Regions from separate parts of the Streptomyces azureus genome, predicted to be linked through region 4. Evidence: riboswitches for the same ligand, from Rfam matches in the RefSeq annotation. Region 4 holds a riboswitch; each other region holds the start of a gene.
What was found. Region 4 has a riboswitch for cyclic di-AMP ahead of AOQ53_RS38765 (transglycosylase SLT domain-containing protein). Riboswitches for the same ligand answer to the same signal wherever they lie in the genome.
Positions count from the first base shown of each region.

Region 1: linked by a shared signal. The riboswitch ahead of AOQ53_RS36245 (M23 family metallopeptidase) and the one ahead of AOQ53_RS38765 (transglycosylase SLT domain-containing protein) in region 4 are both predicted to bind cyclic di-AMP.
Region 2: linked by a shared signal. The riboswitch ahead of AOQ53_RS37780 (LysM peptidoglycan-binding domain-containing protein) and the one ahead of AOQ53_RS38765 (transglycosylase SLT domain-containing protein) in region 4 are both predicted to bind cyclic di-AMP.
Region 3: linked by a shared signal. The riboswitch ahead of AOQ53_RS24860 (M23 family metallopeptidase) and the one ahead of AOQ53_RS38765 (transglycosylase SLT domain-containing protein) in region 4 are both predicted to bind cyclic di-AMP.

Region 1 is NZ_DF968475.1:114-7,378, forward strand. Features, by position in the region: partial or broken gene AOQ53_RS36235 (SGNH/GDSL hydrolase family protein) at 1-414, opposite strand, end outside; gene AOQ53_RS36240 (DUF6250 domain-containing protein) at 560-1,276, opposite strand; gene AOQ53_RS36245 (M23 family metallopeptidase) at 1,479-2,405, opposite strand; cyclic di-AMP (ydaO/yuaA leader) riboswitch at 2,408-2,570, opposite strand; gene AOQ53_RS36250 (alpha-galactosidase) at 2,882-4,957, opposite strand; gene AOQ53_RS36255 (tyrosine-protein phosphatase) at 5,137-5,934, shown strand; gene AOQ53_RS36260 (DUF6126 family protein) at 5,944-6,063, opposite strand; gene AOQ53_RS36265 (helix-turn-helix domain-containing protein) at 6,060-6,704, opposite strand; gene AOQ53_RS36270 (aspartate aminotransferase family protein) at 6,768-7,265, opposite strand, start outside.
Region 2 is NZ_DF968512.1:7,087-14,351, forward strand. Features, by position in the region: gene AOQ53_RS37760 (nucleoside triphosphate pyrophosphohydrolase) at 1-104, shown strand, start outside; gene AOQ53_RS37765 (hypothetical protein) at 121-504, opposite strand; gene AOQ53_RS37770 (cytochrome P450 family protein) at 596-1,861, shown strand; gene AOQ53_RS37775 (LysM peptidoglycan-binding domain-containing protein) at 2,004-2,999, shown strand; cyclic di-AMP (ydaO/yuaA leader) riboswitch at 3,228-3,406, shown strand; gene AOQ53_RS37780 (LysM peptidoglycan-binding domain-containing protein) at 3,411-4,100, shown strand; gene eno (phosphopyruvate hydratase) at 4,366-5,646, shown strand; gene AOQ53_RS37790 (FtsB family cell division protein) at 5,751-6,227, shown strand; gene AOQ53_RS37795 (DUF501 domain-containing protein) at 6,291-6,821, shown strand; gene AOQ53_RS37800 (Ppx/GppA phosphatase family protein) at 6,818-7,265, shown strand, end outside.
Region 3 is NZ_DF968333.1:19,076-26,340, forward strand. Features, by position in the region: gene trmB (tRNA (guanosine(46)-N7)-methyltransferase TrmB) at 1-364, shown strand, start outside; gene AOQ53_RS24850 (PrsW family intramembrane metalloprotease) at 440-1,795, shown strand; gene AOQ53_RS24855 (aldo/keto reductase) at 1,833-2,777, opposite strand; gene AOQ53_RS24860 (M23 family metallopeptidase) at 2,904-3,935, opposite strand; cyclic di-AMP (ydaO/yuaA leader) riboswitch at 3,947-4,103, opposite strand; tRNA gene AOQ53_RS24865 (tRNA-Met) at 4,393-4,466, opposite strand; gene AOQ53_RS24870 (hypothetical protein) at 4,521-4,700, opposite strand; gene AOQ53_RS24875 (dihydrofolate reductase family protein) at 4,795-5,943, opposite strand; gene AOQ53_RS24880 (MarR family winged helix-turn-helix transcriptional regulator) at 6,033-6,548, shown strand; gene AOQ53_RS24885 (GTP cyclohydrolase II) at 6,716-7,265, shown strand, end outside.
Region 4 is NZ_DF968533.1:177,448-184,712, forward strand. Features, by position in the region: gene AOQ53_RS38745 (polysaccharide deacetylase family protein) at 1-137, opposite strand, end outside; gene AOQ53_RS38750 (glycosyltransferase) at 281-1,666, opposite strand; gene AOQ53_RS38755 (GNAT family N-acetyltransferase) at 1,686-2,750, opposite strand; gene AOQ53_RS38760 (Cof-type HAD-IIB family hydrolase) at 2,943-3,791, shown strand; gene AOQ53_RS38765 (transglycosylase SLT domain-containing protein) at 3,755-4,534, opposite strand; cyclic di-AMP (ydaO/yuaA leader) riboswitch at 4,538-4,711, opposite strand; gene AOQ53_RS38770 (polyprenyl synthetase family protein) at 5,220-6,230, shown strand; gene AOQ53_RS38775 (LolA family protein) at 6,464-7,265, shown strand, end outside.

The DNA of each region.
Region 1 (7,265 bases), on a different contig from region 4:
GTTGTACGTCGCGATCTTGCCCCGCAGGTGTTTGAGCACGGGCATCCCACGGGTGTCGAACCCGGTCGTCACCATCACCGTGCCGGCCACGGCGGTGAGCCGTACGAGGGCCCGCTCGAAACGCTCGGCCACCTCGTCCGGATCGGTACCGGGCCGGAGGATGTCGTTGCCCCCGGCGCAGAACGAGACGAGGTCCGGGGCCATGTCGACAGCCCGCGGAACCTGGTCCGCCACGATCTGGTCGAGGAGCTTCCCGCGCACGGCGAGGTTGGTGTACTGGAAGTCGCCTTCGGGCCGGCGGTCGGCGAGCAGGACGGCGAACCGGTCGGCCCAGCCGACGAACGCCCCGTCGGGGCCGGGATCACCGACGCCCTCGGTGAAGCTGTCCCCCACCGCCACGTACGACCCGATCACTGCTCTGCTGTCACTCTTCGAATCGTCTGCCACAGCCGCTCATGATTCACCCTCTAATGTGACCTACGCGACCGTAGGCAGGGGTTGACGGGCGGTGAGATAAGCCACTTCCCAAGTGTTCGCCAACTCCGGAATAGGTCACCCGTCAGCGATGTTGGGGGGTCAGTCGCCACACCCGGAAGCCCGTGATCCGGAAGTGGCTCCACACGGTCCGGAAGGCGAAGTGCCCGCTGGTGTACGGCTGCGGATCCGCGTAGTCGAAGACGAGGCGCCCGTTGTTCCACCACCTGACCGTCGAGCCGTCGGAGACGATCCGGACCCGGTTGGGCTCGTTGGGGACCAGCAGCGGCTCGGTGTAGTCGTAGACCAAGGGCCGCACACCGGGCTCGCCGACGTACCGCCGCAGCCGGGTCGTGGTGTTGTAGTTGGCGCCGTAACCGGCGTAGTACGTCGTCAGGTGGTCGTACTCCTCCAGCGCCCCGCCGCGCGGCGTGGCGAAGAGATCTCCGGGGGAGCGTACGTCGGTCGCGTTCCAGAAGTTGTTGAGGTCCGAGACACGGTCGTTGACCCCGCCCTCGGAGACCGGCGTGGCGGTGTACTCGAGGACGTACGGCCCGTCGAGCCGCCGTCTGAACCACACGGTCGCCCCGCTCGGTACGTCGATCTCCAGAACGCCGCGAGAGGCGGTCACGCTCCCGCTGTCCTGGAGTTCGGTCGCCCACTGGGCGAGGCCGTGGCAGAAGTCGTCGTGGGCGATGAGGCGGCGGTGCCGGGGCGCGGCGTAGGCGGCGCCCGTCGGGACGAGGGCCGCCAGGCCGGCTCCGGCGGCCAGGGCTGCGAACGCTCTGCGAGTGGTCGGCACGGGACACGTCTCCTTGGGGATCCGCCTGGAAGGCTCTAGAAAGCGCTTGCACTCCGGACGGGATCACTGTGTCCCAACTGCCGCCCGCTGTCGATCCCTTGGGCCGGCCGATCACCACAAGCCCACGCACACACCGAAGGCCGGACCCGGGGATCGGGGTCCGGCCGACGGTTGCGTGTGAGGCAGGTGGTCGTGCGGTCGGTCAGCCGACGGAGACGCCGTGCGAGCGCAGGTAGGCGACCGGATCCACGTCCGAGCCGTAGTCCGGCGTGGTGCGGATCTCGAAGTGCAGGTGCGGTCCGGTCACGTTGCCGGTGGCACCGGAGAGGCCGATCTGCTGTCCGGCGCTCACGGTCTGGCCCGCCGAGACGGAGAGCGAGGACAGGTGGGCGTACTGCGCGTAGCTGCCGTCGTTCAGCTTGATGACGACCTGGTTGCCGTACGCACCGCCCCAGCCCGCGGAGACGACCGTGCCCGCGCCGACGGCCTTGAGCGAGGTGCCCGTCGGGACGACGAAGTCGACACCGGTGTGGTAGCCGCTGGACCACATGCTGCCGGACATCCGGTACGGGGTGCCGACGGTGGCACCGTCCACCGGGGCGCTGTAGCCGCTGGAGGTCGCGGCGGCCGGCTTGGCGGCAGCCGGCTTCGAGGACGACTCGGAGGCGGACGGCTTCGGAGCCGAGGGCTTGGAAGCCGAGGGCTTGGAGGCCGAGGGCTTCGACGGGGACGGGGACGAGGACTTGGGCTCGCCCGCTGCCGCCCTCTTGCCGATCGACAACTTCAGGCCTGGGTGGATCAGCGACGGGTCGTCGCCGACGGCGTCACGGTTGTCCGCGTAGAGCTTCTTCCAGCCGCCGTCGACGTTCTGCTCGTCGGCGATCTTCGCGAGATAGTCACCGGCCCGCACGGTGTAGGTGCGGGCGCCCGTGGCCTTTTCGGCGGCCTTCTTCTCGGCGGCCGGAGCGGACTGGACGGACTTTTCCGGAGTCGACTGCGGGGTGGCGGCGTGGGCGCCGGCGGCCCCCATGAGCGGAAGGGCGAGAGCGGCCCCGCCGGTTCCGGCGACGGCGATGGAGCGGGTGAAACGCTGAATCTTCGGGCGGCGGTGCTTACCCTTCGCGGGCATGGCGAATTCCTCTCCGGCGCCTACGAGGTGAGCTGTCGGGTTCGGACTGGAGATGCCCGGCCGCGCCGAGGCGCGGCTTAACCCCAAGCCGTTCCGGGAACCGGAACAGGCGTCTTACCTGTGGGTCCCCCGCTCCTGCCGTACACGGGTCAGTGTGTGCGGGCTCCGGGCGGCGGCAGGATTAGGCGTCCGTCCGGATTGGTGTGGAACGTAAGCGACCAAGACGCAAAGGGACAAGCTTGCGGTTGCCTGTGACGGCGTTTTTCTTGACGCATCGGCACATTTTCCGTCACGGAGCGTGGATTACCGATCTCCCGCTTTCCTCAATGCCCCTGAATATCGCCAGAATTACGTGCACATGGCAACAACGCATCGTCACGAATATGACGATGCTCACGCACCCCGACCTCATCTCCTTTACGATCGGGGCACGTTATGCCGAAACAACCGAAGCACTCCCTATTCGGACAGAAAGGCTACTTACGCTTAAGCCGGACGACAGTGGCATCCAGATCCCCGCGCAGACCGACCCGCAGCCCGTGATGGAGCAGCACGGCACCCCGGTGAACTTCGCCCGTTTCGAGGCATTCGTACGATGCCGTGGGGTCGAGGCCCCGCAGCCGGAGCGCCGGGACGGGCTCGCCGTAGCGCTGCGCCTGGAGCCAGGCGAGGAGGACGGTCTCGTCACCGAGGGCGTACTGCACGGCGCTCAGGCCGCCCTCCGGCGGGCGCAGCCGGTACTGATCGCCGCGCTGCACCACGGGCCGGATCTCCTTGTAGAGCGCCACCCAGTCCCGCGCCTCGGCGAGCTCCTCCTGCGTCCACCGCGTGAGGTCGCCGCCGACCCCGAGCACCCCGGCCATGGCACTGACGAACCGGAACCGCAGGGAACTGGCCCGCTGGTTGAGCATGGCGTTCGGACTGTCGGTGACCCAGGCGGCCATGACCCGGGCCGGATGGATCTGGCTGAAGCCGTGCTGGATGGCGAGCCGGTCGAGCGGGTCGGTGTTGTCCGAGGTCCACACCTGGTCCGTGCGGCTGAGCACACCGAGGTCGATCCGGCCGCCGCCGCCCGAGCAGGACTCGAAGGCCACTCCGGGATGGGCGGCCCGCAGCCGGTCCAGCAGGGCGTAAAGAGCGTGGACGTGGTCGACCCACAGCCGCTGCGGGTAGGGGTCGTCCGGCCAGCCGGCGTCGGTGAAGCAGCGGTTGAAGTCCCACTTGACGTAGTCGATCGGGGCGCTGGAGAGGAGCCCGTCGAGCTGTTGCCAGAGGTACTCCTGGACGTCCTCGCGGGCGAGGTTCAGTACAAGCTGATTCCGGAACTCCGTCCGCTTTCGTCCCGGTTGGTACTGCACCCATTCCGGGTGCGCGCGGTACAGGTCGCTGTCGGCGTTGACCATCTCCGGCTCGACCCAGATCCCGAACTGCATGCCGAGGCCGTGCACATGGTCGGCGAGCGGCTTGAGGCCGCCCGGGAAGCGGTCCGGGTTGGGAGTCCAGTCACCTAGCCCGGCCCGGTCACTCGTACGCGCCCCGAACCAGCCGTCGTCGACCACGAACAGCTCGACGCCCATGGCAGCGGCCCGCTCGGCGAGCGCCCGCTGCTGCTCCTCGGAGATGTCGAACTCGGTGGCCTCCCAGGAGTTGAACAGCACCGGCCGGTCCTGGTCGGCGTCCGGGATCACGTACGCCCGCTGGTAGGCGTGCCAGGCGCGGCTCGCCCCGCCGAAGCCGCCGTCGGTCCAGAGCCCGGCGAAGACGGGAGTCGTGTACGACTCCCCCGTGCCGAGCACCACCAGGCCCGAGTCGTCGTATCCGGCCCCGCCGGTGATCTGCACGCGCGCGTCCGGGAGCTGGGCCACGGCGATCCGCCAGGACCCGGACCAGCCCAGGGCGCATCCGTAGACCTCGCCGCGCTCCTCGGTCGCGTCGGTGTCGAGCGCGACCCACGGCAGGTGCTGGTGACCGGTGTGGCCGCGGCGGCTGCCGATGACCTTCTCGCCGTGGGTGAGGACGGAGCGCTCCAGCCGGGACTCGGCGCCCCAGCGGCCGTGCAGCTGGGACAGCCGCCAGGTGTCGCGGTCGGGCAGGGTCCAGGTGGCGGAGTCGGCGCGCAGCACCTCGACGGCAGGGCCGCGGTTGTCGAGGGTCACCCAGCGCTCGACGACGTCCGTCGAGGAGCGTATCCGGTAGTGCAGCGTGATGCTCAGATCACCGTCGCGGAAGCGCAGCCGCAGCTCGCCGTCCCCGGCGTCATGCCCCTCGTAGGTCCACTCGGTGCCGCGCCGCTGCGGGGTACGTACGGACAGGGCGGGCCGGACGAAACGGGGGCCGCCCTCGACCGGGTACTCCTCGCGCCCGTCGAGCGGGGACTCGAAGGGCCAGTAGTCCGGCAGCGGCCGGACGGCGAGGGCCTCGGCGTCGGCGAGGCCGATCCGGGGGCCCCAGTGCAGGTGCAGCAGTTCGCCGCGGTCGGTGACGTGGACGGCGTAACTACTGGCCGGCCCCGAGAGCACCCACGTACGACCGTCTTCGGAGATGTCGAGCATCAAGGCCTCACAGATTCGAACAGGCCCGATCAGGTGCGACCAGGCCCCAACATCATCAAGGCCTGCGGGGGCTCCCGGCAACGTCTGTGGACAACTCATTGCCCCAGGCAGGCATGTCGTATCGTCGAGTGGTGCCCGTCGACGAGCCGCGTCGGCGGCGCCGAAGGGGAGGAGCCCTCGTGACGCAGCAGGTCCCGTCGACCGAGCCCGAGCTGGCCGGAGTGCGCAACTTCCGGGATGTGGGCGGACTGCCGACCGTGGACGGACGGCGGGTGCGGCAGGGGGTGCTGTTCCGCAGCGGCCACCTCGCGCATGCGACCGGTGAGGACGCCGCCTTCCTCACCACTCTGGGCCTGCACACGATCTTCGACTTCCGCAACGCCGCGGACCAGAAGCTGGAGGGGCCGGACGTCGAGCTGCCGGGCGTGCGCAATGTGAACCTGCCGCTGAGCGACCCGGCCGACGGCGCCGAGTTCTGGCGGATGGTCCGCGACGGCGACCTGGACCAGCTGCGCGCGATCCTCTCGGACGGCAAGGGCGCCAACCGGATGATCGCCTCGTACCGCACGATCATCAGGAACCGCACGGCCGAGCACTCCCAGGTGCTGCGCGCGCTCGCCGAGGACAGCGTCCCCGCCCTGATGCACTGCGCGGCGGGCAAGGACCGCGCGGGTCTGTCCGTCGCGGTGACGCTGCTCGCCCTGGGCGTCGAGCGCGAGGCGATCGTCGACGACTACCTGAAGTCCAACGCCAAGCACCGCCGCTACAAGGTGCACCGCAGCAGCTCCGCCGCCTCGGCCTACTCCCCCGAGGTCATGGACCTGCTCAGCCCCCTGTTCGACGCGCGCGCCGAGTACCTCGCGGCGGCCTTCGACACCATCGAGGAGACCTGGGGCGGCGTCGACGCCTATCTGGAGAAGGGGCTCGGACTCACCCCGGAGACCCGGGAGCGGCTGCGCGAGCGACTGCTCGACTGAGGAACACGGCTAGCGGGCCCCCGCCTCGAACAGGAAGTACGCGAACGCGGCGAAGATGTGCCCCACCACGAGGTAGATGAACAGCCGCACCCACAGGGCCCGGGGGAACTTCTCCTCCATGTCCTTCACGGCGTGCCTCCAGGGGTGGGGCCCAGGCACAGGGTGGCCGTGGGGCTCTGCAAGAGGGTGTGGACGAAGAGCAGTTCGACACCGTCCGGGTCCTGGGCGGCGATGCGGTGCGGGGTGAGCGAGTCGAAGTGTGCGCTGTCGCCGGGCGCGAGCTGGTGCGTGGTGTCGCCGAGGCTCAGCCGCAGCCGCCCCCGGAGCACATGGAGCCACTCCTCACCGGGGTGGACGCGCACGATGTCGCCCTGGGAGCCGTACGGGACGTGGACGCGCAGGGCCTGCATCCCGCGCCCGGAGGCGCCGGCCTGCCAGTACGTCCAGCCGCCCGCGGCGGTCGGTTCCATGTCGGCGGCGCGGATGACGGCGTCCCGGTCGGCGACGGTCTCGCCGAGCAGCTCGGAGACCGTCGTACCGTAGATGCGGGCGAGCGCGAGCAGCATCGGCAGGGAGGGCTGGCGCTGCCCGGTCTCCAGGCGGGAGAGGTGGGCGGGCGACAGCCCGGCGGCGCGGGCCGCGGCCTCCAGGGTCAGGGAGGCCCGGCGCCGCAGGGCGCGCAGCTGCGGCGCGACGGCGGGCAGCGCACCGGCCGCCTGGTCGGCCGACGGGTCGGTCCCGGAGGACCGCCCGGTCTCGGAGGAGCTCATGCCTCCATTCAGCCGGAGCCTTGCCTCAGCGGCAAATTTCTTGCCTCTGAGGCAAAAACGCGCTTATCGGTTGGCCACCGCCTGCTTGACCAGCGTCTTCCCGAAGTCCCAGACCAGCCCGCCGTCGTGCGCGTCGTCCATCACGGCCGTGAAGGCGTCGACGAACCGGTCCACCTCCCGCTCGCCGATGATCAGCGGCGGGATCAGCTTGATCACCTCCATGTGGTCGCCGGAGACCTGGGTGAGGATCCGGTGCTTCTGGAGGAGCGGTACGACGACCATCTGCGCGAACAGTCCCTTGCGGGCGGCCTGGAGCACGGCCCAGCGGCTGCGCAGCTTCAGCGACTTCGGGCGGCCGAACTCGATGCCGATCATCAGGCCCCGGCCGCGGACGTCGGCGAGCATCTCGTACTTGTCCGTCAGCGCCGCGAGCCGGGATCTGAGCCGTTCCCCGGTGGCACGGACGCCGGCGACGATCTGCTCGTTCTCCATCACCGACAGCACCGCCAGGCCCGCCGCCATGGCCTGCGCGTTGGACCCGAAGCTCGCCGAGTGGACCAG
Region 2 (7,265 bases), on a different contig from region 4:
GTGCGGAGTCGGAGGGCGTCGACCCGGAGGCGGCCCTGAGAGCGGCGGCCCGCGCGTACCGGGACGCGATCAGGGAGGCCGAGGGCCGAGATCGACGGCCGTGACGCGGTGCCCGGCGGGTCAGTCCCGCCAGTCCAGCTGCGCTTCGGGGATCCCGACGGAACGGGCGTAGTCCTGTGCCCGCCGACGGCCCTCCGCGCGCCCGCGTGGATCCTGGCCGCGCGGATAGCGGAAGACCTCGCCGGGGAAGACCACGAACGCCTCGGTGGCGGTGTTGTAGTCGACGTACCAGCCCCCGGTCGGGGACAGGCACGCGGCCAGCCGCTCGGCCAGAGGCTCCGCGTCGGCCTCCTGCCCGCTGAAGTCCAGGAGCGTCCACCGCTGCGGCTGCCCGGCCGCCGGGCCCTCCACTTCCACCCTGGCGATCTTCGTGACGCGCAGCGGGACACCGGCCAGCTCGGTCCCGACCCGCAGGCTCTCCGCGATCAGTACGCCTTCGAGCACCCGGTCCTCCTCGATCTCGACGCGGTGAGAGTAGCGATGACCTCTGACAGCGGCGGCCGGCGGTGCCCCGGGGGCTGCGTAGGGTCGTGGCATGCGACGTGAAGTGCCCGGGGTGCCCGAACTGTTTTCGTGGGAGTTCGCCACTGACCCCTATCCCGCCTACGCCTGGCTCCGCCAGCACGCCCCCGTGCACCGCACCAAACTGCCCAGCGGCGTGGAGGCCTGGCTGGTCACGCGGTACGCCGATGCCAAGCAGACGCTCGCCGACCACCGGCTCTCCAAGAACCCCGCGCATCACGACGAACCCGCGCACGCCAAGGGCAAGACCGGCATCCCCGGTGAGCGCAAGGCCGAGCTGATGACGCATCTGCTCAACATCGACCCGCCGGACCACACCCGGCTGCGGCGGCTCGTGTCCAAGGCGTTCACGCCCCGCCGGGTCGCCGAGTTCGCGCCGCGGGTGCAGGAGCTCACGGACGGGCTCATCGACGGGTTCGCGCAGAAGGGGTCCGCCGACCTCATTCACGAGTTCGCCTTCCCGCTCCCCATCTACGCCATCTGCGACCTGCTCGGCGTCCCCCGCGAGGACCAGGACGACTTCCGTGACTGGGCGGGGATGATGATCCGTCACCAGGGCGGGCCAAGGGGCGGCGTGGCGCGGTCCGTGAAGAAGATGCGCGGCTATCTCGCCGACCTCATCCACCGCAAGCGGGAGGCGCTGCCCATCGAGCCCGCCCTCGGCGAGGACCTCATCTCCGGGCTCATCCGCGCCTCCGACCACGGTGAGCACCTCACCGAGAACGAGGCCGCGGCCATGGCCTTCATCCTGCTGTTCGCCGGCTTCGAAACGACCGTGAACCTGATCGGCAACGGCACCTACGCCCTGCTCACCCACCCCGAGCAGCGCGCCCGACTCCAGGCGTCCCTCGCCGCCGGGGAGACCGGCCTCCTGGAGACCGGCGTCGAGGAGCTCCTGCGCTACGACGGGCCCGTCGAACTCGCCACCTGGCGGTTCGCCACGCAGCCGCTCACCATCGGCGGGCAGCAGATCGCGGCCGGCGACCCGGTCCTCGTCGTCCTGGCCGCCGCGGACCGGGATCCGGAGCGGTTCGCCGATTCGGACGTGCTCGACCTCGCCCGTCGCGACAACCAGCACCTCGGCTACGGCCACGGCATCCACTACTGCCTCGGCGCGCCGCTCGCCCGCCTGGAGGGCCAGACCGCGCTCGCCACGCTCCTCACCCGCCTCCCGGACCTGCGGCTCGCCGCGGATCCGGCCGAGCTGAGATGGCGCGGCGGCCTCATCATGCGCGGGCTGCGCACCCTGCCCGTGGAGTTCACGCCGACCCCAAGGTGACACGCCGTCAGGAATGTGATCTTCACGTGATCTGCGTGGCATGAACTTGTGACAAGTGATCGTCTGCCGATACGTTCACCCATCAGCGCGGCCCGGGACCCTGCGCCGCGCCGGTCACTGCTGTCTCGCGAAAGGTCTCCGTATGCTCTCCGGGAACGGTCGGCACCGTCGCCCCCGCCAGGCTCCGGCTCTCCTCGTCGCGGCCGGAGTGACCGGCTCCGCCATCGCGATCCCCCTCCTCGGAGCCTCCGGCGCCAGCGCGGCCGACGGCACGACCTGGGACCGGGTCGCGGACTGCGAGACCGGCGGCGCCTGGAGCCAGAACACCGGCAACGGATACTTCGGCGGCCTCCAGTTGTCCCAGGAGGACTGGGAGAACCACGGCGGCCTCGACTACGCCCCGAGCGCCGACCTGGCCAGCCGTTCCCAGCAGATAGCCGTGGCCGAGAGAATCCTCGCCGACCAGGGGGTCGGCGCGTGGCGCACCTGCGGGCTGCTCTCGGGTCTCCAGCAGGACGCGAAGCCGGGCACATCCGACTCGTCCGCCCCAGCGGACTCGCCGGGATTGCTCGACTCGACCGAGTCGTCCCCTTCCTCCTCTCCGTCCGCGTCGCCGTCCCCCGACGCGCCGTCGACCTCGGAGGACGAAACCGCCAAGTCCGACAAGTCGGCCGATTCTTCCGATTCCTCGACGCGGGGCCAGTCGCAGGACCAGGAGCCCGACAGCTCCCCCTCGGCTGATCCGGAGAGCGACAAGCCTGACAAGTCGCCACGGGACGACGACTCTTCGGCTCTCACCGACACCGGCTCCGGCCGCCACCGCGGCCCCAGTGCCGACGAGGACGCCGCGCCCGAGGACGGCCGTACGTCCGGGTCCGCGGGGCGGCACGCCTCGCGCGGCGACGACGCCTCGCGCGGCGACGACGCCTCGCGCGGCGACGACGCCTCGCGCGAGGCGACGGACGGCTCCTACGTCGTCCGTCCAGGCGACAGTCTCTGGTCCATCGCCGACTCCCTTGACCTCGGCGGCGGATGGCGCGCGCTCTACGTCGGGAACGAGGCGGCCGTCGGCGTCGACCCGAACCTCATCCGCCCCGGTCAGAAGCTCACGGTACGGGTCGAAGCGGACGACGAGTAGCCGGTGGGGCAGTACGGAAACGGCGGCGGAAGTCACCCCTAAACCGTGCGAGTTCACGTCGCCGTTCGCGCCGAATGTCCCGTATTGACCCCGTGAGAGATAGATCTCAGAAGCCCTGATCGTCTTTGAAATTCCGCGGATCGCATGTCTACGGTCGTGATCGCTCGTCACCGCGAGCCCCGGCTGCCGCAACGCCGAATCCTGCCAGCGGCCGCACGGGAACAGTCGTCGCGTCAAGCGCCGTAGGCAGGAGCGGGGGACCCAAGGTAAGTGCCGGGCCCGGCGGTTGAGGCAACTCGACGGCAGGTCCGGCTTGGGGTGAAGCCGTGTCCCGGGAGGGACGCGGCCGGGCAACTCAACCGGCCCGAACCCGACAGCTCACCTCGCAGGCGTCGGTGAGGGGATCTCTCCATGCTGTTTTCCGGCAAGGGCACGCACCGCCGTCCGTCCAAGGCCACTCGGGCCATCGCCATCGCCGGTGTCACCGGCGCCGCCGTCGCCGCCCCGCTGATGGCGGCCGGCAACGCCTCCGCCGCCACCGCCTCCGAGTGGGACGCCGTCGCCCAGTGCGAGTCCGGCGGCAACTGGTCCATCAACACCGGCAACGGCTACTACGGCGGTCTGCAGTTCTCCGCCTCCACCTGGTCCGGCTACGGCGGCACCAAGTACGCCTCCACCGCCGACCAGGCCACCAAGGCCCAGCAGATCGAGATCGCCGAGAAGGTCCTCGCGAGCCAGGGCAAGGGCGCCTGGCCGGTCTGCGGCAAGGGCCTGTCGAGCGCCGGCTACAGCGGCGGCTCCTCCTCGGGCGACTCCGCCTCGAACAGCTCGTCGCAGAGCACCGAGACCCGCCAGACCGAGCAGCAGCCGGCCTCCCGTTCCGAGGAGCGCCCGGCCGCGAAGAAGACCGTCACCACCCCGACCGGCAAGAAGGTCAAGAAGGGCGACGGCGAGTACAAGGTCGTCAAGGGCGACACCCTCAGCTCGATCGCGACCGAGCACAAGGTCGAGGGCGGCTGGGCGAAGCTGTACGAGCTGAACAAGGACATCGTCCAGGAAGCCAACCTCATCTACCCGGGCCAGCAGCTGCACCTGAAGTAAGCAGCGGCCCGCCCCCGTCCCCACAGGCTCCCCGCCCCGGTGCGTCATCCCCCGTGCGCACCGGGGCGGGGTTTTTTCTGCCGGTCTTTGCGATCCGGCTTTGTTCCGTTCGGAAACAATTTACTCTCGGTTCTGTCCATGGGGTGGGCGACCCGGTGGCCGATCGCGCGGAGCCGGTTAGGCTCATGTCGCGAGCCACCGCGGCCCGCACCACGCAGGGCCCGAGCGGCCCGCGTACCCGCGTCACATCAAGAAGGAGATGCTCGTGCCGTCCATCGACGTCGTCGTAGCCCGGGAAATCCTGGACTCCCGAGGCAACCCCACGGTCGAGGTCGAGGTCGGCCTCGACGACGGCAGCACCGGTCGTGCCGCCGTCCCGTCCGGCGCCTCCACGGGCGCCTTCGAGGCCATCGAGCTGCGCGACGGCGACTCGAACCGCTACCTCGGCAAGGGTGTGGAGAAGGCCGTCCTCGCGGTCATCGAGCAGATCGGCCCGGAGCTGGTCGGCTACGACGCCACCGAGCAGCGCCTGATCGACCAGGCGATGTTCGACCTGGACGCCACCGACAACAAGGGCTCCCTCGGCGCCAACGCCATCCTCGGCGTCTCGCTCGCCGTCGCCCACGCCGCCTCCGAGGCCAGCGACCTGCCGCTGTTCCGCTACCTGGGCGGCCCGAACGCGCACCTGCTGCCGGTGCCGATGATGAACATCCTGAACGGCGGCTCGCACGCCGACTCCAACGTGGACATCCAGGAGTTCATGATCGCCCCGATCGGCGCGGAGTCCTTCTCCGAGGCCCTGCGCTGGGGCGCCGAGGTCTACCACACGCTGAAGAAGGTCCTGAAGTCGAAGGGCCTGGCCACCGGCCTCGGCGACGAGGGCGGCTTCGCCCCGAACCTCGGCTCCAACCGCGAGGCCCTCGACCTCATCCTCGAGGCGATCAACGAGGCCGGCTACACCCCCGGCGAGCAGATCGCCCTGGCCCTCGACGTCGCCGCGTCCGAGTTCTACAAGGACGGCGTCTACACCTTCGAGGGCAAGGACCGCTCGGCGGCCGAGATGACCGAGTACTACGCGGAGCTCGTCGACGCGTACCCGCTCGTCTCCATCGAGGACCCGCTGTTCGAGGACGACTGGGAGGGCTGGAAGACCATCACCGACAAGCTCGGTGACAAGGTCCAGCTCGTCGGCGACGACCTGTTCGTCACCAACCCCGAGCGCCTCGCCCGTGGCATCGAGGAGGGCGCGGCCAACGCGCTCCTGGTCAAGGTCAACCAGATCGGCTCCCTGACCGAGACCCTGGACGCCGTCGAGCTGGCCCAGCGCAACGGCTTCAAGTGCATGATGTCCCACCGCTCCGGCGAGACCGAGGACGTCACCATCGCCGACCTGGCCGTCGCCACCAACTGCGGTCAGATCAAGACCGGCGCCCCGGCCCGCTCCGAGCGCGTCGCCAAGTACAACCAGCTGCTGCGCATCGAGGAGATCCTCGACGACGCGGCGGTGTACGCCGGCCGCAGCGCGTTCCCGCGCTTCAAGGGCTGACCCGAGCCGCAAGAGGCAGCGTCGTACGTACGTCCCCGTACCCGGTCCCGTACCGTGTCCGGGGACGTACGCGCGTATGACGGTGGAGCGGGAGGCGGACAGACATGGCCGTGAAGGACCGGGACCGGTTCTCCACCGCGACCAGGATCCGGCTGCTCGGCGAGCAGACCGCGGCCCGGGTCTACCGCTCCCAGACCAAGCGCCAGGCCCGCCGCTCCCGGCTGACCGGCCGGGCCGCGCTGCTCGCCCTGGTGATGTGCTCGCTGATCGTGGCCCTGGCCTACCCGATGCGGGAGTACGTCTCGCAGCGCGCCGAGATCGACGACCTCCAGCGCGAACAGCAGCAGGCCCGGCAGCGCGTCGAACGGCTGCGTGACCAGAAGGCGCGCTGGCAGGACGACGCGTACGCCGAGCAGCAGATCCGGAAGCGGTTGCACTACGTCATGCCGGGGGAGACGGGATTCATCGTCGTCGACCCGCACGCGGCGCGGCAGTCGCGCGCCGACCTCGGGGCGGCCGACCGCCCCTGGTACTCGAACGTCTGGGACGGGGTCGACAAGGCCGACGCCTCCGACCGGTGAACCCGGACCCCAGCCAGTGACCCCAGTGACCTGAACCCAGAGAAAGACAGCCTGAACACAGTCATGGAAACGCCCCCGCCGACCTCTCCGCGCACCGAGCCCACCGACGCGGACGTCGAGGCCTTCAAGCAGCAGCTCGGCCGGCCCCCGCGCGGCCTGCGCGCGATCGCGCACCGGTGCCCGTGCGGGCAGCCCGACGTCGTCGAGACGGCCCCGCGGCTGCCGGACGGGACGCCGTTCCCCACGCTGTACTACCTGACGTGCCCGCGCGCCGCCTCGGCGATCGGCACGCTGGAGGCGAACGGCGTCATGAAGGAGATGACCGAGCGGCTGGCCTCGGACCCGGAGCTGGCGGCGGCGTATCAAGCGGCGCACGAGGACTACATCAGGCGCCGTGACGAGATCGAGGAGCTGAAGAACTTCCCGAGCGCGGGCGGCATGCCGGACCGGGTGAAGTGCCTGCACGTGCTGGTGGCGCACTCGCTGGCCGCGGGCCCCGGGGTGAACCCGCTCGGGGACGAGGCCATCGGGATGCTGCCTGAGTGGTGGCTCAAGGGCCCGTGCGTGACGGCCGCCGAGGAGGACGCCCAGTGACCCGTGTAGCCGCCGTGGACTGCGGTACGAACTCCATCCGGCTCCTGGTCGCCGACGCGGACCCGGCCACCGGTGAGCTGGCCGACCTGGACCGGCGCATGACGATCGTGCGGCTCGGGCAGGGCGTCGACCGCACCGGCCGGCTCGCCCCCGAGGCGCTCCAGCGGACCTTCGCGGCCTGCCGCGAGTACGCCGGGATCATCAAGGAGCACGGGGCGGAGCGGCTGCGGTTCGTGGCGACCTCCGCCTCCCGGGACGCCGAGAACCGGGACGAGTTCGTGCGCGGCGTGCTGGACATCCTGGGCGTCGAGCCCGAGGTGATCTCCGGGGACCAGGAGGCCGAGTTCTCCTTCACCGGCGCCACCAAGGAGCTCGCCGGGCGCGACCACCTGGCGAAGCCCTACCTCGTGGTGGACATCGGCGGCGGCTCGACCGAGTTCGTCG
Region 3 (7,265 bases), on a different contig from region 4:
GATGCTCACCCCGGACTCCCTCGACGGCCTGCGCGTCTACTTCCCCGACCCGTGGCCCAAGAAGCGGCACCACAAGCGCAGGCTCATCCAGCCGGACTTCCTGGCCCTCGCCGCGAGCCGCCTCAGGCCCGGCGCGATCGTGCACTGCGCCACCGACTGGGAACCGTACGCCGAACACATGCTCGACGTACTCACGGCACACCCCGACTTCGAGAACACGCAGGCGGACGGCGGTTTCGCGCCCCGTCCCGACTTCCGTCCCCTGACCCGTTTCGAGGGCCAGGGACTGGACAAGGGACATGTCGTGAACGACCTCCTCTTCCGCCGCGTACAGCACGTGAACCAACCCCCCGCCGGCGCCTGACCGCACCCGCACCGCACCCGTACCCGCGTCCCTCCCGCCTGCGGACAGCGCCCATCCGTCGTTAGGGTCAATGCCGTGGCCACCTGCCCCCCACACCCCTATCCCCGTGGTCCCGTCGACGGCGCACCCGCCGCCGGCCCCCTGCGGCACGCCCACTGGTGGCAACGCGCCTGGGTGCGCTACGGGGCGCTGACCACGCTCCTCGCGATATCCGGCCTCGTCATCCTCGCCCTGGTCCGCGAGGAGACCGGCACGGAAGGGTTCCTGGTCGGGCTGGGACTGGCCACGCTCCCGGTGCCCCTTCTCATAGCCGCGTTCCGCTGGCTGGACCGGGTCGAACCGGGCCCCTGGCGCAACCTGCTGTTCTGCTTCGCCTGGGGCGCCTGCGCGGCGGCGCTGATAGCGATCGTCGCCAACAGCTTCGCGACCAGATGGATAGCGACGGCGACGGCGGATCCGTCCAGCGCGGACACGCTCGGCGCGACCGTCATAGCACCGGTGGTCGAGGAGACGGCCAAGGCGGCGGCCGTCTTGCTGGTCTTCCTCTTCCGGCGCCGTGACTTCACCGGCATTCTCGACGGAGTGGTCATAGCCGGCGTCACCGCCACCGGCTTCGCGTTCACGGAGAACATCCTCTACCTGGGCACCGCCTTCGGCACCGACCAGCTCACCGGCGGCACCGGCATCGCCTCCGTCACGGCGGCGACCTTCTTCGTGCGCATCGTCATGTCGCCGTTCGCGCACCCGCTCTTCACCGTCCTCACGGGCATCGGCTTCGGCATCTCCGCACTCGCGGCGGACCGCCAGTACATCCGCCGCGTCGCCTTCCCGCTCTCCGGACTGCTGCTCGCGATGGGCCTGCACGCGATGTGGAACGGCTCCTCGGCGTTCGGCGAGTACGGGTTCTTCGCCGTGTACACGGCGTTCATGGTGCCCCTCTTCGCACTGCTGACGTGGCTGGTGATCTGGACACGGCAGCGGGAGCTGAAGACCGTACGGACGGAGCTGCCCGCCTACGCCGTGGCCGGATGGCTGTCCCCGGTCGAGCCGTACGCCCTCGGCTCGATGCGGGCCCGGCGGATCGCCCGCCAGTACGCCCGCCGCCACGCGGGCAGGGCGGCGGCGCGGAAGGTCGCGCAGTACGAGGGGTACGCGACGTCCCTGGCGTTCCTGCGGCACCGGGGCCGCCGCGGCCGCGCCGGTGCCGACTTCGTCGTACGGGAACGGGAACTGCTGGACGAACTGTGGCGACGCCGGGAGACGGCCCGCCCCGCGCTGGACTACGCCGCGCGGATCACTGCCCCTCCGGTACCGGTGGCGGCCCCGCCCTGGCCGGTGCACGGGGCGTACGGGTACGGCTGTCCGACGACTCCGGCAATGTCGACGACGCCGGCAGCCCCGTACCCGGTGTACAACCCGTACCGGTCGTAGCCGAACCCCAGCCCCCAGGCCCGGGGGCAGGAACCGCTCAGGCCGAAGCCTCCGTGAGCCGCCCGAGCTCCGCCTCCGTCAGCGTCAGCTCCCCGGCCCCGATCAGCGCGGGCAGCTGCTCCACCGTCCGTGCGGAAGCGATCGGCGCCGCCACCGTCGGCTGGGCCGCGAGCCAGGCGAGGGCGACCGTGGCGACGGGGACGTCGTGGGCCGCGGCGATCCCGTCGAGGGCGTCGAGGACCCGGCGGCCCCGCTCGGTCTCCAGGTACTTGGCGGCACCGCCCGCCCGCGCGCTGTCGACGCTCGTACCGGGCCGGTACTTGCCGGTGAGGAAGCCCGACGCGAGCGCGTAGTACGGAACAGCCGCCAGGCCGGTCCGCTCGGCGAGGTCCTGGAGCTCACCTTCGTAGGTGTCACGGGAGACGAGGTTGTAGTGGGGCTGGAGGGCCACGTACCGGGCGAGCCCCTCGCGGTCGGAGAACTCCAGGGAGGCCCGCAGCCGCTCCGCGGAGATGTTGGAGGCGGCGATGTACCTCACCTTGCCGGCCTTCACGAGTTCGTCGAGCGCGCCGATGATCTCCTCCACCGGCACCTCGGGCTGGTCGAAGTGGGTGTAGTAGAGGTCGATGTAGTCGGTGCCGAGGCGCCGCAGGGAAGCGTCGGCGGCGGCCTTGATGTTGGCGGCGGACAGGCCGCGGAACTCGGGGTGCTGGCTGACCTTCGTGGCGACGACGACGTCCGCGCGGTTGCCGCGTGACGTGAGCCACTTGCCGAGGACGGTCTCGGACTCACCGCCCTGATTGCCCTCGACCCAGGCCGAGTAGACGTCGGCGGAGTCGACGAAGTTGCCGCCGGCGGCGGTGTACGCGTCGAGGACGGCGAACGACTGCGCCTCGTCGGCGGTCCAGCCGAAGACGTTGCCGCCGAGGGCGAGCGGGAAGACCTCGAGGTCGGAGGAGCCGAGCTTGCGAAGAGAAGTCATGCTCTGTGGCAACGACCGTACGGAACCGCTCATTCCACAACAGACGCAAAGCTCCCGCAAATACCGGCAGCCCTGATGTCGGCGGTCGTCATCAGGACCACCGGTGCTTCAACCGGCCTCCGAAGCTCAGACGTTCAGGCCCTTGCCCCGCAGCCACGCCAGCGGGTCGACCCCGTTGGTGGACCCACCGGTGTGGACCTCGAGGTGCAGGTGCGCCCCGGTGACGTTGCCGGTCGCGCCCACGCGGCCGATGACGTCGCCCGTGCTGACCTTCTGGCCGACGCTGACGCCGATGGACGACTGGTGCGCGTACCAGATCTCCGTGCCGTCATCGAGGGTGAGGACCGTCTTGTAGCCGTACGACCCGTTCCAGCCCGCCTCGGTGATGGTGCCGCTGTGCACCGCTTTGATCGGCGTGCCCGTGGGGGCGGCGAAGTCGAGACCGGTGTGGTAGCCGGAGGACCAGTAGGCGCCGGCCTGACCGAAGGTCGAGGTGATGGTGTACGCGGAGGTCGGCAGCGTGTACTGCTTGGCGAGAGCGGCGAGCCGCTCTGCCTCGGCCTTCTTCCGGGCCTCCTCCTCCGCCTTCCGCTTGGCTTCGGCGGCCTTGGCCTTGGCTTCCTTCTCCGCCTTGGCGGCGGCTTCCGCGGCCGCCTTCTGGGCGGCTTCCGCGGCGTCCTGCGCGGCCTTGGTCTCGATCTGCTCCTGCTGGTGCTCGACCTGCGCCATGATCCGGGCGCGCAGCGCCTCACCGGCGCCGGAGGTGCCCTGCTCGGTGTCGGCGGCCGCCGTGCCGAGGTCACTGAGCGGGGTGGCGGAGCCTTCGGGGGTGTCGTCGTCCGAAATGAGGGAACCCACCGAGGGAAGGTCCGGAACGGAGATCGACACCGGCGGCTTGCCGGTCTGGGCGCTGGCCATGCCGCCCGCGCCCACGGCGGCTATGACGCCGACGCCCAGGACGGTGGAGCTGCGGGCGAGGCCCCCGCCGCGCTGCTTGGTGACGCGATGCCGGCCACGGACGGGACGGATGGACTCCGCGGTGGGGTTCCATTCCTGGAACGGGCCCTCTTCGGTACGGTGACCGCCGTAGCCGAAGGTTTCGGTGTCGCGCTGGTTGGGCGCGGACGGGGCCGCGGGGGCAGGCCGGTTGGACGCCACGTGGGCGTACTCCTTTCCTTCCTTCTCGCCTACCGGGTTAGCTGACGGGTTCGGAGCAGGAAGGTCTCCTACGCGCGTATACCGGCCGTGCTTCCACGGCGGCTTCCGCGCGATTCACCCCAAGTAGTGGTTCCCCGGTTCCCTTTCGGGATTCGGCGCGTGCGCACGGAGCCGCCTTCTGTGACGGCTGGGACGACCGCGCTGCGTTATCGAACGTTAATAGACGCGCGGTGGGGATTCCAGCGGTTCCACTTGATCATTAACCTTTTTCGCGCGGACCAACCTGCCACGACCGGCTTAAATCGGGCGATTTGACCACTGCGCGAGTGACTCACGGGTTTTGATGGTGTGTCAGTTGTTATGCACAGCGGTGTGATTCACTCACCGACAGTAATGAGAAGCTCGGGAAATGCACCGAGGGCCGGAACCCTTTCGGATTCCGGCCCTCGGCCTTCAGTAGCGGGGACAGGATTTGAACCTGCGACCTCTGGGTTATGAGCCCAGCGAGCTACCGAGCTGCTCCACCCCGCGTCGTTGTGACTCCAGTGTACGCCATCCGCGGGACCGCTCGCGCACACCCGGTGCTCAGCGGCCCGGGTTGTCCGTATGGGTGAGGGTCTCCCAGGCGGTGAACAGGTCGTCGGTGCCGGCGGGCCGGGTGGCGTCCGGACCGGCGGCCCCGCAGGAGGAGACGAGGAGGGCGAGCGCGGTGAGCAGTGGCAACGAGCAGGAGCGCTGTCCCACGTCGCCCCCCACTGCCCACATGCCCGCTGCCTCCGCGCTGTCGTACCGGCCCTGGAGGCAGCGTGAGCCGGGAGGCGGCGGGGCCGCAGGATCTGTTGTGGCGATCGGCCCGCGCTCAGCGCAGCAGGTGGCGGTTGGGGGCCTTGGCCCGCTCCTCGCGCTCCGGGACGACGACGACCTCCACTCCGCCGGCCGCCAGGACGCCGCTGCCGTCGGCCCCCGGCACGAAGGTGTCCGGCTCGCGCCAGGCCGTGACCACGCGTCGTACGCCCGCGTCGAGGATCAGCCGGGCGCAGGGTGCGGGGCGGGAGGCCCGGCGGGCGCAGGGCTCCAGGCTGCTGTAGACCGTCGCGCCGGCGAGCCTGGGGTCGGCCGGGTCGGTCTTCGCCAGGGCCGCCTCCTCGGCGTGCACGACCGGGTCGCCGCCCTCCCGGGAGTGGCCGCGGGCCAGCTCCGTGCCGTCGGCCGCGACCACCACCGCGCCGACGCTGAACGCCGTGTCCGACGGCGGACACTCTGCCGCCAGTTCGCAGGCGAGGGCCAGCCAGTGGTGGTCGGCGGCGACGGGGAGAGGGCCGGTGCCGGGAGCGGTCGGCTCGTAGCGCATGAGGACCACGTCCTCGATCCGCCGGGTCTCCAGCAGCCGGAGCCGGCCGGACTGGTAACCGCCGGGCCCGAAGAGGCGGGGTGCCTCGGGGTCGCCGACGAAGAGCGGGGCGAGGACCAGCTGGAGTTCGTCGGCCAGGCCCTGGGTGAGGAGCTGGGTGTGAATCAGGCCGCCGCCCTCGACCATGAGCCGTCGTACACCCCGGACGTCGTGCAGGTGGGTGAGGAGCCGCCGCCAGTCGAGGTCGGCTCCGAGCGGGACGACATCGGTGGCATCTGCGGCATCGGTGGCGATACCGAGGGCACGGGCGCGTTCGGCCCCCTTGTCGGTCGTGTAGAGGACCTTCTCGCCGCCGGTGTGCCAGAACCGTGCCGCCGGATCGAGGTCGCCGGAGCCGCTGACCGTGACCTTGAGGGGGTACTCCGGCAGGCCGGCTGCCGTGCGGGCGGTTCGCCGCTCGGGTGAGTTGACCAGCAGGCGCGGGTTGTCGGCGCGGACGGTGCCGGCGCCGATCAGGATCGCGTCGACGGACGCCCGGACCTCGTCGACCCGGTCGAAGTCGGCCGGGCTGGACAGGAGCAGGCGTTCGGGGCCGGTGTCGTCCAGGTAGCCGTCGAGGGAGACGGCGGCGGACAGCAGGACGTACGGGTGGGGCATCGACGCTCCCGGCTCGTGGAAACTCGTGGCGGACGGCGGGCTGACGGGACGGGCTTGGTTCAAGTTTGAAACAAACCTACACTGGAGGCATGACGACTCGCTGGCTCACCCCCGAGGAGCAACGCGCCTGGCGCGCGTACATCGCCGCCTCGCTGCTCCTGGAGGACGCGATCGACCGGCAGCTCCAGCAGGACGTCGGCATGCCTCACCTCTACTACTCCATCCTGTCCGTCCTGTCGGAGTCCCCGGAGCGGCGGCTGCGCATGACCGATCTCGCCGAGCGGCTGAAGATCACGCGCAGCCGGCTGACGTACGCGGTGACGCGGCTGGAGAAGGACGGCATGGTGCGGCGTGAGGCCTGCCGGTACGACAAGCGGGGCAGCATCGCGGCTCTGACCGACGACGGGTTCGCCGTTCTGGGAAGGGCGGCGCCCGGGCATGTCGAGACCGTGCGCAGCTTCCTGTTCGACCGGCTCAGCGAGGAGCAGGTGCGGCAGCTGGAGGAGATCTCCACGGCGATCGCGCAGGGGCTCCAGGAGGACGGGACACGGCCGGCGTCGGACGACGTGCCGTGGCGACGGAGGTCCTCCACGACCTGCTCCTGAGGCACCCGTTCGTGAGGCACGTCACAACGCGCATCGACCTCACCGCTTCTCATTGCTTCAAATTTAAAGCAAGGGTAGGGTTCCGGACGTGGATCTGCTTCAAATCTGAAGCAGCCTGCAAGCCGACGGCTGTGCAGCCGAACAGGAACGGAACCCGGAGGCCCCGCATGCCCGACACTCCCGCTGTCCTCGCCACCCCGCGCTCCCGCGTCCGGGTCCCGCTGCGCTTCCACGACGGCTACGAGGTCGACGCCGAGGTCGTCACCTTCCACGGTCTGGCCGACGGCCAGGAGCACGTGGCCGTCGTCCTGGGCGAGCCCGGCCCGGTTCCGCTGGTGCGGCTGCACTCCGAGTGCCTGACCGGGGACGTGTTCGGCTCCGCCCGCTGCGACTGCGGTCCGCAGTTGCGCGAGGCCGTCGAGCGCATAGCCGAGCGCGGCGGCGTGCTCCTCTACCTCCGCCAGGAGGGCCGGGGCATCGGCCTCTACAACAAGCTCGACGCGTACGCCCTCCAGGACGAGGGCCTCGACACCTACGAGGCGAACGCGGCTCTGGGGCTGCCGGAGGACGCCCGCGACTACACGGCGGCCGCCCAGATGCTCCGGGCCCTGGGCATCGGCGAGCTGGACCTGCTCTCCAACAACCCCGACAAGGCCTCCCAGCTGCGCGACCTGGGCGTGGACGTCCGCGACCGCGTCCCCACGGGCGTCTTCACCA
Region 4 (7,265 bases):
GCCCGCCCGGCCAGATGGTCGGCGATCGTGCTGATCGTGACGGGCGTACGGCCGCTGCGGACCACGGCGTCGAGATGCGCGGTGAACTGCTTCGGCGTGACCGTGAACTCGGCTATCCAGTCGGGCGGATCGTCCATCACGGAGTGGTACAGGAAGACCGGGATGGCAGGGGAGACGGCCGCACCCGGTGGTGATATCGGCCCCTCACCGTCCTGCGCACCCCGCTCCGCCCGGCCTCTGCCGTCCCCCCGCCCCTCATCACTCGTACGCGCAGACGTCCTCATCTCGCCCCCTCAACACGCGCGCGCAGCGCCCGCCGCGCGCGCAGGTAGCCGACAGGCCCGTACACCATCCCCCTGCGCTGCAACCGCGACAGCCGCCGCGGCCACGGATGCGTCCGCACGTCGTGGTCGCCCGGCGCCCCGCCGCCCTCCGTCTCGCGTACGGCGGTCAGCGTGCGGGCGTGGGCGAGCCCCCGGGGCAGCCGCGCGAGGAACGCCGGCAGCAGCGCCGGGCGGTTCACGAGCACCGCGGTGAGATAGGCGGTGAGTCCGGCGCCGTAGCCGTACGCCTGGGTCTCCAGGTCCCGCCAGGTCTCCCGGTGGTGGTGCCACACCAGTGCGTACGGGGTGTAGCGCAGCCGGTGGCCCTGGGCGAGGACGCGGACGAAGCCGTAGAGGTCGTCGCCGCCCCGGGCCGCCGTGCCGGCACCGGTGGCCGGGTCGAAACCGCCGACGGACCGCAGGGCGGCCGTCCGGAAGGCCATGTTGGCGCCGGAGCCGAAGCGCCCCGCCGTGAACGGGAACAGCGGCTCGTCGCCCGGGGGACGAGCCGGGTCGTACGTCCTTGGAGTGAAGCCTTTCGCGAAGCCGCCGTGGCTCTCCAGCAGCACCTGGGCCGGGGTGGTCAGCCGCGCGGGCAGGATCAGCCCGGTGCTGCACCCGAGTCCGGGGTCGGCGGCGAAGGGCGCGGTCAGCTCGGTCAGCCAGCGCGGATCGGCGACCACGTCGTCGTCCGTGAAGGCGACCACCTCGCCCCGCACGGCCGCGAGCCCTGTGTTGTGCGCGACCGCGAGTCCGGGCACCGGCTCGCAGACGTACCGCACGCGCTCGGCGTACTTCCGCTCGACCAGCTCCCGCGTCTCGCTCGTCACGGGAGCGTTGTCCACGACGACGATCTCGAACCGCGGATGGTCCTGCGCCAGCAGCGAGTCCAGCGCCCGGGCCAGCTGCCCGGCACGCTCCCGGGTCGCGATGACGACACTCGTGTACGGCGGCTTCCCGGACTCGCCGGCTGCCCCGGGCCCATGAGCTTCCCGGGTCCCGCCGACTTCCCCGGGGCCATGAGATTCCCCGGCCTCACTGGCTTCCCCAGGCCCGCGAGCTTCCGCGGGGGCACCGACCTGCGCCGGCGCACACTCCGCCCGCGCCCGCGCCACGAGCACGGACCTCGCGTCCGCCCCCTCCGGCACTCGCGCGAGCAGCGTCCCCACGGGCCGCCCGCCCTGCCTGACCAGGACGAACACCTCACCGTGCGTCACCGGCGGACTCCCCGGGCCCGGTCTGAGCACCGCCTCGTCGCCGTCGAGGTCAAGCTCGGCGACCTGCACCGCCCCGATGTCCAGGAACCGGCGTATCTCCTCCTGCGCGCGTGCCGAACGGGCCATGCGCCCTCCCCCCTCGTCGTCAGGTACGGCGCAGCCGAGCCGCGCCCTTCAGGGTCCGCGCGGCCAGCGACGCGAGCCGTGGCCTGCCGCGGACGAAGCTGTGCGCGCGGCGCGCCGGCTCGCGGCTCAGCCAGTGCAGCGCCGCGCCCGCCCCCGGACGCGTCACCGCGCCTTCGTACACGGGCAGTTCGCCCGTCTTCAGCGCGTCCTTGTACTCGGCCGCGCCCCGCCCCAGATCGAGCATGCCGATGCCCTCGGCGGCCGCCGCCTCGGCCATGCGCAGGTGCAGCACCAGACCCGGTGAGTACTTCGCGAACTCCGGGTCGTAGGCCGGGAACCAGCAGGCCAGGACCGAGGCCGAGCGCAGCCCGAAGTGCGCGGCCAGCGGCCGCTGCCCGGCGTACAGCACGGACAGAGTGCCGCGGCACTCCGGCGCCCGGGTCTGGGCCAGCCGCCCCACGAGCCGGGTGATCCACTCCCGGGCGAACCGGTCCCGGCGGCCCGTCCTGCGGTACTGCGCCGACTTCCACCCCATGAGCGTGCGCAGCGCGGCCGGGTCCCGCTCGTCGAAGACGAACCGCAGCTCGCCGACCTGCCGGCCCAGCCTGCGCTCCTTGGCCAGGGTGGTCTTCAGGAACTTCGGCGACTGGGCGCGCAGCACCGACTCGTACGTCTCGTAGCCCTTCTCCACGTCGATGACGTAGGTGGCGTGCTCCTCGGCCGCGTACCGGACGAACAGCCGCTGCCCGGCCTCCAGGTTGTCGAAGGCGAAGCTCGACAGCGCGCAGGCCCGCAGCAGTTCACCCGTGTCCAGGTCCAGGCCGGGCCGCAGGATCGCGCCCTGCGCGTCCGAGACGCCGAGCCCGATCGCCCGGCCCTGCCCCAACGGGCCCCGCTCATGGGGCAGGTAGCCGACCGGCTCCAGCCCCTCGTACACCACCGCGACCCGCGCCCGCGGCCTCACCAGACCGACGGCATCGGTGAACTCCGGTTCCATGAAGGGGTTGCGCGGTGCCTCCGACGCAGCGCGCAGCGCGCGCCAGCGCTCCTTCTCCCCCTCGCCGAGCTCCCCGGGCCGAGCCACACGTATGCGCCCACTGCTCAACCTGACCCCCCGATCAAGTCCCCCCTGGACACTTGGAAGGTACCGCCCGAGACGGCCCCGACGGTAGGTAGCGGACCATGTTGTTGCCAACTGGTGCAGAGGCCTTCAACCGGGCAATCGGCGTCCGACGCGCGATGAAACGAAGGGGCGCGCTGTCCGTATTCTCTGATCATGGCCGCACCCATCGCATATTCACTCATCGCCACCGACCTGGACGGGACGCTGCTGCGCGGCGACGACACCCTGTCCGACCGGTCCCTCGCCGCGCTCGCGCGGGTGGCGGACGCCGGTGCCCAGCACCTCGTGGTGACGGGCCGGCCAGCGCCGAGAGTGCGGCCGCTCCTGGACGACCTCGGCTGTACGGGGCTCGCGGTGTGCGGGCAGGGCGCGCAGGTGTACGACGCGGGCGCGGACCGGCTGCTGTGGTCCGTCACCCTGGACCGGGAACTGGCCGAGACCGCCCTCGGCAAGATCGAGGCCGAGGTGGGGCAGGTGTACGCCGCGGTCGACCAGGACGGGGTCGACGGGCTCACGCTCATCGAGCCGGGCTATCTCATGCCGCACCCGACCCTGCCCGCGGTACGGGTCGACCGGCGCGACGAGCTGTGGGGCGAGCCCATCAGCAAGGTGCTGCTGCGCCACCCGTACCTGACGGACGACGAGTTGGCGGCGACGGCCCGCTCAGTGGTCGGTCCACTCGCGACGGTGACGATGTCGGGGCCCGGCACGGTCGAGCTCCAGCCGTGCGGCGTCACCAAGGCGACGGGCCTGGCGCTGGCCGCCGAGCACCTGGGGCTGCGGCCGGCGGACACCGTCGCCTTCGGCGACATGCCCAACGACATCCCGATGTTCGACTGGGCCGCCCACGGCGTCGCCATGGCCAACGCCCATCCCGAACTCAAGGCCGTGGCCGACGAGGTCACCCTGTCGAACGAGGACGACGGCATCGCCGTCGTCCTCGAGCGACTGCTGGGCGGGACGGCTCAGTACGGGCCGTTGACGTTGTCGATCGAGCCGTAGCGGGCGGCCGCGTAGTTGCAGGCCGCGGTGATGTTGGCGACCGGGTCGTACGGGTCCCACGACGTGCCGTCCACGTGGTAGGCCTGGAAGGTCGGGTCGATGGTCTGGAGCAGACCCTTGGACGGGGTGCCCTTGGCAGCGTTCGAGTCCCAGTTGTTGATCGCCTGAGGGTTGCCGGACGACTCACGCATGATGTTGCGGTAGATGCCGTCGTACGAGCCCGGAATCCCCTTCTGCGCCATGATGTCCAGCGCCTCGCGGATCCAGCCGTCCAGGTTGTTGGCGTAGGTCTTCGCGGAGGCCTGGGTGGCCTCGGCGACGCCACCGGCGGGCTTCGCGGCCGGCTTGGCGGGGGCGGAGGACTTGGTCGCCGTCTTCTTCGCGGCGTCGGTCTTGGCCGTCTTCACCTTCAGCTTCAGACCCGGGTGGATCAGCTTCGGGTCGTCGCCGACGACGGCGCGGTTGTCCTTGTAGAGCTGCTTCCAGCCGCCCGACACGTCGTACTTGTCCGCGATGCGGTAGAGCGTGTCGCCCTTGGTCACGGTGTACGTGAGGGACTTGGCGGGCTGGGCCGCCTGCGGCACGGACCGTGCGGCGGCGGGTGCGCTCTGGCTCGGCTGGGCGGCGCTGGCCTGCGTCGCGCCGAGCAGCGGCAGGGTGAGTGCCGCTCCGCCGGTGCCGACGGCCACGACACGACGGGTGAGCTGGTTGCTTCTGGGGCGACGGTGCTTGCCTCGGGGCATGGCGATATTCCTCTCCGACGCCTGCGAGGTGAGCTGTCGGGTTCGGGCCGGGAGGTGCCCGGCCGCCCACGGCGCTGTGTGCCGTGGGCGGCTTCACCCCGAGCCGTTCCGCTGCGCGGACCGGCGACTTACCTGGGTCCCCCGCTCCTGCCATGCGTGAGTGAGTGGGTTCGTGTGGGGAGTCCGGGCGGTGGCAGGATTCGGCGTCCGCCGGACAGGCCCGGAACGTATGCGAGAGCACATGTCGGGAACAAGCACCTGAGTCACACATCGTGCCGGTCGACCTTGGGCGGGGGTATATGAGCCGCTTGATCCTTTGCGGGAGCCAAGGCTCAACTGGCGTCCGACGGAAGGACGTACGGGCCGGTGCCGGAGTGGGGCGTCGCAGGGGATAACGTGATTCAACTCACTGATCACAAGTCCGTGGGGCAATGGGCACCAAGGGGAATTTGCTTATCTAAAACGGCAAATCGTGCATAGTCCACTACTTCATGGAAAGTGGATAAATGTCTGCTCTTATGAGCTGATCGAAAATATTGCGGTCGTGATCGGATACCACCCGGCCTGTAACCATGGGCGCTGGCGGTGATCGAAACGTGACCGGATACGCTGACTCGAGTGATGGCAGCGACCTATCGACAAACCGCGTAATCACCGGCAGACACCAGCAGACAGGAGACCCCTCGTGACCGACGTCGGGCCGTTCGGGCTGAGCGTGCGGGACCAGGCTCTGGAAGCCGATGTCCAGGCCGGAATGGCGGCTGTCGAGGAAGGCTTGCTCGAGGCCACCAAGAGTGAGGTGCCCTTCATCACGGAGGCCGCCCAGCACCTGGTCCGGGCCGGCGGCAAGCGGTTCCGTCCGCTGCTCGTGATGCTCTCCGCCCAGTTCGGCGACCGGTACGCGCCCGGGATCGTGCCGTCGGCCGTCGTCGTGGAGCTGACCCACCTCGCCACGCTGTACCACGACGACGTGATGGACGAGGCCGCCGTGCGCCGCGGGGTGGCGAGCGCGAACGCCCGCTGGGGCAACTCCGTCGCGGTCCTCACCGGCGACTTCCTCTTCGCCCGCGCCTCGCACATCCTGGCCGACCTCGGACCGGAGGCGGTGCGGGTGCAGGCCGAGGCGTTCGAGCGGCTGGTGACCGGGCAGATCCTGGAGACGGCCGGCCCTCAGGACGGCCGCGACCCCGTCGAGCACTACCTGGACGTGCTGGGCGGCAAGACCGGTTCCCTGGTGGCGGTGTCGTGCCGGTTCGGCGCGATGATGTCCGGCGCCGACGACACGGTCGTGGACGTGCTGACCCAGTACGGCGAGCGGCTCGGCGTCGCCTTCCAGCTCGCGGACGACGTCCTGGACATCGCCTCCGACTCCCACGAGTCCGGCAAGACCCCCGGCACCGACCTGCGCGAGGGCATCCCCACGCTGCCGGTGCTGCGGCTGCGCGAGCGCGCCGCCCGGCTCGGACTCGCGGACGACATCGCCCTGTGCGAGCTGCTGGACTCCGATCTCACCGACGACGACCGGCACGCCGAGGCCCTGCGCCTGCTGCGCGCCCACCCGGCGCTGGAACAGGCCCGGCAGGACACGATCCGCTACGCCCAGGACGCCCGCTCGGCGCTGGCGCCGCTGCCCGAGTGCGTCGCGAAGACGGCGCTGGTGGAGCTGTCCGACGCTGTGGTGCACCGGGCCGGCTAGCACGTCCTTCCCGTACGACCCCTACGGGTCGGGGGAGAAGCCGCCCTCTCGTGTCATACCGCAGCAGTACGTGGAGTTGAGCCCGGGGTCTGACGTATCTCCCTGGCCGATTTGGTCAGATGGACACCACGGAGAACACACCACTCCTCACCAGTTCGGGTGAGAATGGCGGCTCAGGGACGAGTGCGTGGACGACACGGACAGCCGCCGCCGACCACGGAGGTAGGGCACACATGGCACCGTACGCATCCGACGACAGCACGACCGGCGGGGAGGTCGACGAGCAGCGCTCCGGGCGGCGCAAAGCCGCGCGGTACGTCGTCCCAGTCACGGTGATGGGGGTGGCGGCCGCGACGATCGGGCTGGTCCCCGCACTCGCCGACTCCGGTGACCCCGACCTCCCGAAGATCACCGCCCAGCAGCTCATCGAGAAGATCGCCAAGTCGGACGTCCAGCAGCTGTCCGGCACGGTCAAGATCAGCACGGACCTCGGCCTTCCGGACCTCGGCGGCCTGGAGAGCAGCCTGATGTCCGGCGCCGCGGGCCGGGGCGAGGGCGGCTCCTCCGCCGACCCGACGGCCAAGCTCACGGAACTGGCCTCCGGCACGCACACCCTGCGCGTCGCCGCCGACGGCCCGGACAAGCAGAAGCTGTCGCTGCTGGAGAACGCCGCCGAGTACAGCCTCGTCCACAACGGCAAGGACGTCTGGGGCTACGACAGCAAGTCGAACGAGGTCTTCCACGGCACCGCCTCGGAGAGCCCGGAGCACGGGAAGGAGCAGCCGCCGGCCACGCCGAAGGACTTCGCCGAGGAGGCCCTGAAGGCCGTCGACGACACGACCTCCGTGACCGTGGACGGCACCGCCCAGGTCGCCGGCCGGGACGCCTACAAGCTGGTCATCAAGCCGAAGCAGTCCGGCTCGACGGTCGGCGCGGTCAGCGTGGCCGTGGACGCCGAGACCGGCATGCCGCTGAAGTTCACGCTGACCCCGGCGGGCGGCGGCGCCGCCGTCGTCGACGCGGGCTTCACCCAGG